One region of the Paraburkholderia sp. GAS448 genome, then DNA from elsewhere that is predicted to be linked to it. Evidence: riboswitches for the same ligand, from Rfam matches in the RefSeq annotation. Region 1 holds a riboswitch; the other holds the start of a gene.
What was found. Region 1 has a riboswitch for ZMP and ZTP ahead of glyA (serine hydroxymethyltransferase). Riboswitches for the same ligand answer to the same signal wherever they lie in the genome.

Region 1 (4,207 bases):
TTCGATTTCATCTGCATTCCTGATCGATCGAAGAATGCACACAATCTACAGAGGCATCAACGCAACGACAATCTGCCGAATGGCCAGGTAGCGATCGGGCGCTAAGGCACGCCAGAATTCAGGCGTAACGGAAACTGGACGGGATGAAAAATGCGGATGCGCGAAGACTCAGCGCTTACGGGAAGGTTTGCCTGGAGCGGCGGCGGGTGTGGCCATGCGGCGAAACTCTTCGATCACGTCCTCGAATTCGGACACGTCCTCGAAGCGCCGGTAGACCGATGCGAAACGGACATAGGCAATCGTGTCGAGCCCGCGCAGCTCGTTCATGACGAGCTCACCGAGCCGGTCACTACGCACTTCACGCTCGCCGCTGCCCAGCAACTGGTATTCGATGCGGGCGACGGCCGCATCGATCGCGTCCGCGGCAACCGGGCGCTTGCGCAGCGCCAGTTGCATGCTCGCGACGATCTTGCGGCGATCGAATTCCGTGCGGCTGCCGTCCTTCTTGACGACCGACGGCAACGCCAGCTCGACCCGTTCATACGTCGTAAAACGTTTGTCACAGGCCGGGCAGCGACGGCGCCGGCGAATCGCGGCGCCGTCTTCCGACACGCGGGAATCCACCACCTGTGTGTCGTCGTGCCGGCAGAAGGGGCAGCGCATAGCCTGTTAGCGATAAACCGGGAAGCGCTTCGTCAACTCGGCGACCTGCGCGCGTACGCGTTCGATCGTGGCTGCATCTTCCGGGTTGTCGAGCACGTCGGCGATCAGGTTGCCGACCTGCTCCGCTTCCTTCGGGCCGAAGCCGCGCGTCGTCATGGCCGGCGAGCCAAGACGCACACCGCTCGTAACGAACGGCTTTTCGGGGTCGTTCGGAATCGCGTTCTTGTTGACCGTAATGTGCGCCGCGCCGAGCGCCGCTTCCGCAGCCTTGCCGGTAATCTTCTTGGCACGCAGATCGACCAGCATCACGTGGCTTTCGGTACGGCCCGACACGATGCGCAGACCGCGCTTCACCAGCGTTTCCGCAAGCACGCGTGCGTTCTCGACAACCTTTTGCTGGTATTCCTTGAATTCCGGCGACAGCGCTTCCTTGAACGCAACGGCCTTGCCGGCAATCACGTGCATCAGCGGACCGCCCTGGATGCCCGGGAAGATCGCCGAATTGATCTGCTTCTCGAATTCGGCCTTCATCAGGATCACGCCGCCGCGCGGGCCGCGCAGGCTCTTGTGGGTAGTTGTCGTGACGAAATCGGCGTGCGGCACCGGGTTCGGGTAGACGCCCGCGGCGATGAGGCCCGCATAGTGCGCCATATCGACCATCAGGTATGCGCCGATCGATTTTGCGATTTTCGACAGGCGCTCGAAGTCGATACGCAGCGAGAACGCCGACGCGCCGGCCACGATCAGCTTCGGCTTGTGTTCCTGGGCGAGCTTTTCGGCGGCGTCATAGTCGATATCCTCCGCCTCGTTCAGGCCGTAGCTGACCACGTTGAACCACTTGCCCGACATGTTGACGGGCGAGCCGTGCGTCAGGTGGCCACCGTGCGCGAGGCTCATGCCCATGATCGTGTCGCCCGGCTTCAGCATGGCGAAAAACACGCCCTGATTTGCCTGCGAACCCGAGTTCGGCTGCACGTTGGCGGCTTCGGCGCCAAAAATCTGCTTCACGCGGTCGATTGCCAACTGCTCGACGATGTCCACGTATTCGCAGCCACCGTAGTAACGCTTGCCGGGATAGCCCTCAGCGTACTTGTTGGTCAGCTGCGAGCCTTGCGCGGCCATCACAGCCGGGCTCGTGTAGTTTTCCGACGCGATCAGCTCGATGTGATCTTCCTGACGGCGGTTTTCCTGCTCGATCGCCTTCCAGATTTCGGGATCGACGTTGGCGATGGTGCTTTGGGCTCTGTCAAACATACGGTTTCCGTTAAGTGTTTTCAGGTTGACCGGATCGTGCGCCGAATTTCATGTAGAAAGCGTAGCGTTTACGCGGCGCTGCTGGCGACTGGGCCAGCCTTGGACGTTGCGGATGAAGAGGCGCCGCACACGCGAGGCAGGACAGCCACCGGCAGCGCAAACGACGGCGCGCGGATCTTGGCTGCCCAGGCGAACGGCAAAACGGCACCCTGCGCTTCACGGTGGGTGGCTCCACCTTGAACCCCCGAGGGTTCTATCGCCAGTCACGCAGGGATGAGCGCGTTAGTGTATTGGAAGCGCATCGAATAGGCAACCGCCGCGGGCAACGGCTTGCGGCGGCCACTCGGGGGCCAAACCGGGCGGAGAGACAGCCTTTTCGGGCCATGGTCTTCCTTGCCGCAGCGCCGCATTGGAAGTAGGCTTTGCACCTTCCTTTTTTCTCTCTCCTCCGACCAGGGAACAGCAATGATCGTCTTCGTTACAGGGGCGTCCGCCGGGTTCGGCGCGGCCATCGCCCGCGTTTTCGTCAAGAGCGGCCACAAGGTCGTCGCCACCGCGCGCCGCAAGGATCGCCTCGACGCGCTCGCCAGCGAACTCGGCGACGCGCTTCTGCCGCTCGAACTCGATGTCCGCGATCGTGCTGCCGTCGAGGCCGCCCCCGCTGCGCTGCCGGCAGAATTCGCCGCCATCGACGTGCTTGTCAACAACGCCGGGCTCGCGCTCGGCCTCGAGCCCGCGCAGCGCGCGGAGCTCGACGACTGGACCACCATGATCGACACCAATTGCACCGGCCTTGTGCAGGTGACCCGTGCCCTGCTGCCGGGCATGGTCGAGCGCAATCGCGGGCATGTGTTCAATCTCGGCTCGGTGGCAGGAAGCTGGCCGTATCCGGGCGGCAACGTATACGGCGCGACCAAGGCCTTCGTGCGCCAGTTCAGCCTGAATCTGCGCGCCGACCTGGCCGGCACGGCCATCCGCGTGACGGACGTCGAACCGGGCCTGTGCGGCGGCACCGAATTCTCGAACGTGCGCTTTCGCGGCAACGACGAAAAAGCGGCTAACGTGTACCAGAACGTTCAGCCGCTGACCGCCGAGGACATCGCCGATTCGATCTACTGGATCGCAACGCGCCCGGCGCACGTCAACATCAACACGATCGAGCTGATGCCCGTCGCGCAGTCGTTTGCCGGGCTGAGCATCCATCGCGGCCAGGTCACGCCAGGCGGAACGCGCCCCTGAAATGACGGGGGTGGCGTGCGTTCCGGTAAAATGCGCGGTATGGATATGTCTACCAGCCATCCCGGCACCGAAATCGGCTTCACCTGGCCGATCCGGGTGTATTACGAAGATACCGACGCCGGCGGCATCGTGTTTTACGCGAATTACCTGAAGTATTTCGAGCGCGCGCGCACCGAATGGCTGCGCGCGTGCGGAGTCGACCAGGCCCGGCTTGCGGATGAAACGGGCGCGATGTTCATTGTGCGTAGCACTGCGCTTGATTTTCGCGCTCCAGCCCGCCTCGACGACGTCGTGACGGTCATCAGCCGGATCGAGCGTCTTGGCCGAGCGTCGGTCGATTTCGCGCAGGAAGCCTGGTGTGAAGGTACGCTACTTGCTAAAGGGAGCATCCGGGTCGGTTGCGTCGACCGCACCGCGATCAAACCCACCGCCATTCCTCCGCCGGTCCTCGCTGCGTTGCGGCGCGGACCCGGGCAATCTCGAACCGGTTTGTCAACGGCAGGCGCCTGAGTACCGTTGTTACGGGGCCACTGAACTCGTATCGATCACGCAACACAAAGCATGGTTCGGCCAGCGCTTCGCCGAGGCTTCCGGTTTCCCCACGGAAAGCTTCGATGAGCCCTTCAGCCGGACGCCCCTTCCGGGACGTTACAACGAACCTATATGAACACTACACAAGATCTGTCGATCATTTCTCTCGTTCTTAATGCGAGCCTGCTGGCGCAGGCAGTGATGGCCCTGTTGCTGCTGCTGTCGCTGATGTCGTGGACTTTCATCTTTCGCAAGTGGTTTGCAATCCGGCGCGCGCGCGCGCAGACCGAGCGTTTCGAGCGCGACTTCTGGTCCGGCGGCGACCTGCAGGCACTGTATCAAAGCGCTGCCAACAACCGTCACACGATCGGCGCGCTCGAGCGGATCTTCGAGTCCGGCATGCGCGAATTCCTGAAGGGCAAGGAGAAGCGTCTGAACGATCCGGGCGCGATTCTCGACGGCGCACGCCGCGCAATGCGCGCCGCGTTCCAGCGCGAAATGGACGTGCTCGAAGCGAATC
Region 2 (4,207 bases), on a different contig from region 1:
GCAGGCCAGAGTGCCTTGCCCGATCTGATCTTTTACGCGAGCCTCGTGTGCGCGGGCATCGGACACGGTCTCGTGCTGCCTTCGCTCATGCGCATCGTGCTCGCTGAAGTCGTGCCGGAGAAGGCCGGGTTGGCGTCGGGCGTCGTTTCGTCGACGCTGCAGATAGGCGCCGCGTTCGGTACGGCCGCGATCAGCGGCGCGTTCTTCGGTGTTCTGGGGCAGCGCGCGACGCCAGAGGCATACGCCCAGGCCTTCCAGTTCTGTATCGGCATCACCGCGGCGTTGCTGGTCGCTTGCATTGGTTTGAGCGTGGTGCTGGTGAGGCATCAACGTGCTGCATTGCAGCGAGCCCAATCCGATCGCTGACGGACGTGTTGCAGTATCCCTCCGCGGATACTGCAATGCGGAAACGTTTTCAGCGTTTCATCTAATCAAATAATTGCGGTTTGCTGGGATCATTGATGCACCAGGTATTTATGGATGATGAAAAAGGGGGTATCGATTCAGAATAATATCGATTTCAAGGCCGTCTGGTTTCGCATGTCTGACAAATGACAGCAGTATGTTTTACGACTTTGAAAAGTAACCGGGTGGTTTGTTTTTATTCTGAGGGTGATGGCCCGGTGGTCCGTGCGGCGGTGCGTCAGAGGTTTTGGGCGCGGCGGAGGGCTAATCCACGCAGCAATAAAACCGTATCTTTAAAAATCACTTGCTTCGAATAAATTCAATTGTTAATCTTGACTCGTCTTTTAAATCGCTCGCCTATCCGGTGGTCGTGAGTCCGGTGATAAACAGGTTTGCGGACGAAATGTGGGTTATCCCACGCAATCGGTCGCTTCCTGGTTTTCATCATCGGCATTCACCGGTTTTCTGGCCGGGCGTTTCCGACCTCGCTGTCAACTGTGCTGTTAGCCCATTTTTGGGGCTGACTGATAGTCTGTCTTGCCGCGCGGTTGTTGCCATAACGGCGCAAGCCGCGGCCAGGGACAGCAGGGGGCGCAATGATGTTTTCGTACCGGGGATCCCATGCTGACCGCTACCATCGACACATCTGATACGCCGCAAACCGCGTCATTCAGCGTCGGCGACGTGGTGACGCTGACGTCAGGCGGCCCACGCATGACGGTGACGCACGTCGGTCCCGTCGCGTTGGTCGAAGGCGACTGGCTCGTATGCCAGTGGTTCGACGATCATGGCGAACTGCGCCAGGAACTGTTCGAGCCACACAGGGTGCGGCTCGAGCCGCGCTCCATTCCGGCGGGCTCGGTGCAGTTGCAGAAATTCGCGCGCTTCGGATATTCCGGACGCGTCTGACACCAGCCTTCACACTCCGCTCCAGTTGCGCTACGCGGCTGCATTGACGCAGCCGCGGTCAATCCGCGCCTTAAATGCGGCCGCTGCGATGGCACGCGGCACACAAGCTCCTGCAATCGCAGACTAACGACGCGCCTCAGTCGCCATCCGCACGGCGAGGCCGGCGAGCACGGTGCCCATCAGCCAGCGCTGGATGACGATCCATGTCGGGCGCCTGGCAAGGAATGTGGCGATCGACCCTGCCGTCACCGCAACGATCGAATTGATCGTCAGGCTCAGCGCGACCTGCACGACCCCAAGCGTCAGCGATTGACTGAGCACATTGCCGTGCTGCGGATCGATGAATTGCGGCAGCAGCGACAGATACAGCACCGCGATCTTCGGATTCAGCAGGTTGGTGACGAAGCCCATCGTAAACAACTTGCGCGGGCTGTCGGCGGGCAGGTCGCGCACCTGGAACGGCGAGCGGCCGCCCGGCTTCACGGCCTGCCATGCAAGCCAGAGCAGATACAATGCGCCGCCAAAGCGCAACGTGTCATAAGCGAAGGGCACCGTCAGCAGCAGCGCCGTGATTCCGAACGCTGCGGACAGCATGTAGAACACGAAGCCCAGCGCGACCCCGCCAAGCGAAATCAGGCCGGCGGTGCGCCCCTGGCAGATCGAGCGGGAAATCAGATAGATCATGTTCGGGCCTGGCGTGAGCGCCATCCCGAGCGCGACGAGTGCGAAGGTCAGCAGACTGGAAGTGTGCGGCATTGCATGGCTCCGTAGAGATTGAAGCAGGTCGATCAGGCAATGCCCAGGCGCGCGGCGGAACGCGAGCGGACTCGCGGTCCACGTTCCCCGATGGTGTCTCCATCTTCAGCGCCAGTTACGCGGACCGGATGATTATATCCACGCCGCAGGAAGACGCGTACCCGGCGTGCATGTCAGCGGCGCAGCGGCCGGAAGAAGCGGCGGATTTCTTCGGCGAGCAAAGCCGGTTGTTCCATCGCGGCAAAGTGGCCGCCGCGCGGCATGTCGGCCCATTGCGCGACGTCGAACACGCGTTCGATCCACGACCGCGGCGGCCGGCTGATCTCCTTCGGAAAACGTGCAAAGCCAAGCGGCGGGCGCACGCGCTGGCCGGCTGCAAAACGCAGCGGCTGCTGACGCATCTCCCAATAGAAGCGCATCGACGAACCGATGGTTTGCGTATGCCAGTAGAGCGACAGGTTCGTCAACAGTTCGTCCTTCGAGAACATGCTCTCGACGTCGCCATTGCAATCGCTCCACGCACGGAATTTTTCGACGAGCCACGCGGCGAGACCGGCAGGCGAATCGTTCAGCGCCGTGGCGAGCGTTTGCGGTTTTGTGCTGTGCACGTGCGCGTAACCGCCTTCGAGCGCGGCCCAGGCCGCTTTCGCGTCAAGGAATTCCTGCTCCTTTGGCGACACGGGCGGATCGCCCGTGGTGAGTGGCGGCTCGTACGAACCCGGCAGAAAATTCAGGTGCAGGCCGTCAACATGCTGCGGATGCCGGTACGCAAGGGCGATCGAAACCGCTGCGCCGAGATCGCCGCCTTGCGCGCCGAAATGCTCGTATCCGAGCCCACGCATCAATTCGACCCATAGGTCCGCGGTCGCGAAGGCAGAGATGCCGGACTTCACGGGGCGCTCCGTAAAACCGAAGCCAGGCAGCGAGGGCACAACGACATCGAACGCATCGGCCGGGTCCGCGCCGGCTGACGCCGGATCGCACAGATGAGGCAGCAGGTCCAGGAATTCGATGAACGACCCGGGCCAGCCGTGCGTGATGATGAGCGGGTAGGGCCGCGGCCCGACGCCATGGCGATGCATGAAGTGCACGTTCAGCCCGCCGACCCGCGCCATGAATTGCGGCTCGCGGTTCAGCCGTCGCTCGGCGGTGCGCCAGTCGTAACTCGTCGCCCAGTAGTCGGCCAGCTCGCGAACATAGGCAGGATCGACACCGAGCGCCCAGGGTGCGCCGTCATAGTGATCGGGCCAGCGCGTGTGCTTCAGACGCGCGCTGAGCGCGACGAGCTGTGTGTCCGGTACGGCGATCTCGAAGGGCGTCACCTGCATCGCACGTTTCTCCTGTCAGGTTGCATGATTCATCTCCTGGATTCTTCGCTCCCTTCGCGCGCTGCATTGCGCGTGGCGCGCGCCCGCACGCGTGCGACAAGCTGCGTCGAGAATACGCGAAGCACGACGTTGCGGCGGTTCGCGACGACTTCGCCTGCAACGTTCGCGCTCGGATTGGGCTGCAGCGCCCAGAACAACGCGAGCAGCCAGCCGAATACCGTCCAGCCGAGGCAGGCGTTGAAGAGCGCGATAACCAGCAGGTCGTGGCGCTTGCGCCGGTCCGCGAGGATCGACGGCAGGAAGTAGAGCGCGAGCGCGACCGCCGCCGCGATGACCTGAACCACGATGTTGCCACCCATGAGAGGCTCCCGATGGCGTAGTGCGTATCGTCAGATTGTCGCTCGAATGAAACAATCGCGCAGCTTCCCGTTTGACGCCAGTCGGCCATCCGGCCAGTGCCCGGCGTTCGTGAACGGGTCTATCATTGTCGTTTTGAACGTAACGGACCGCCACCATGATCTCTGACGACACCGCCCAGCACGCTCAACAGGTCAATCACGATGCGCTTCGTGAATTCGTCGACCGCAAGTGGAACGACGAGATCGTACCGGCGCTCACTGACTATATCGCGGTGCCCGCGAAGAGCCCCGCTTTCGATCCCGACTGGGCGGAGCACGGTTTCATCGAGCGCGTGGTAACCGACGCGGCGCAATGGGCCGAGCAACAACCCGTGCGCGGTCTGAAACTTGAAATCGTTCGCCTCCCGGGCCGCACGCCGGTGATTTTCTTTGAAACGCCGGCAACGCGTT

Region 2: another riboswitch for ZMP and ZTP. It lies ahead of P3T23_RS17300 (LysE family translocator); the one in region 1 lies ahead of glyA (serine hydroxymethyltransferase).

What each region holds. Positions count from the first base shown of each region.
Region 1 is NZ_JBNDKT010000009.1:248,703-252,909, reverse strand. It holds gene P3T23_RS19220 (GspH/FimT family protein) at 1-11, opposite strand, end outside; gene nrdR (transcriptional regulator NrdR) at 169-663, opposite strand; gene glyA (serine hydroxymethyltransferase) at 670-1,917, opposite strand; ZMP/ZTP riboswitch at 2,094-2,194, opposite strand; gene ydfG (bifunctional NADP-dependent 3-hydroxy acid dehydrogenase/3-hydroxypropionate dehydrogenase YdfG) at 2,383-3,156, shown strand; gene ybgC (tol-pal system-associated acyl-CoA thioesterase) at 3,187-3,666, shown strand; gene tolQ (protein TolQ) at 3,820-4,207, shown strand, end outside.
Region 2 is NZ_JBNDKT010000008.1:138,572-142,778, reverse strand. It holds gene P3T23_RS17310 (MFS transporter) at 1-366, shown strand, start outside; gene P3T23_RS17305 (YodC family protein) at 1,027-1,314, shown strand; gene P3T23_RS17300 (LysE family translocator) at 1,438-2,070, opposite strand; ZMP/ZTP riboswitch at 2,105-2,199, opposite strand; gene P3T23_RS17295 (epoxide hydrolase family protein) at 2,244-3,398, opposite strand; gene P3T23_RS17290 (superinfection immunity protein) at 3,428-3,757, opposite strand; gene P3T23_RS17285 (M20 family metallopeptidase) at 3,913-4,207, shown strand, end outside.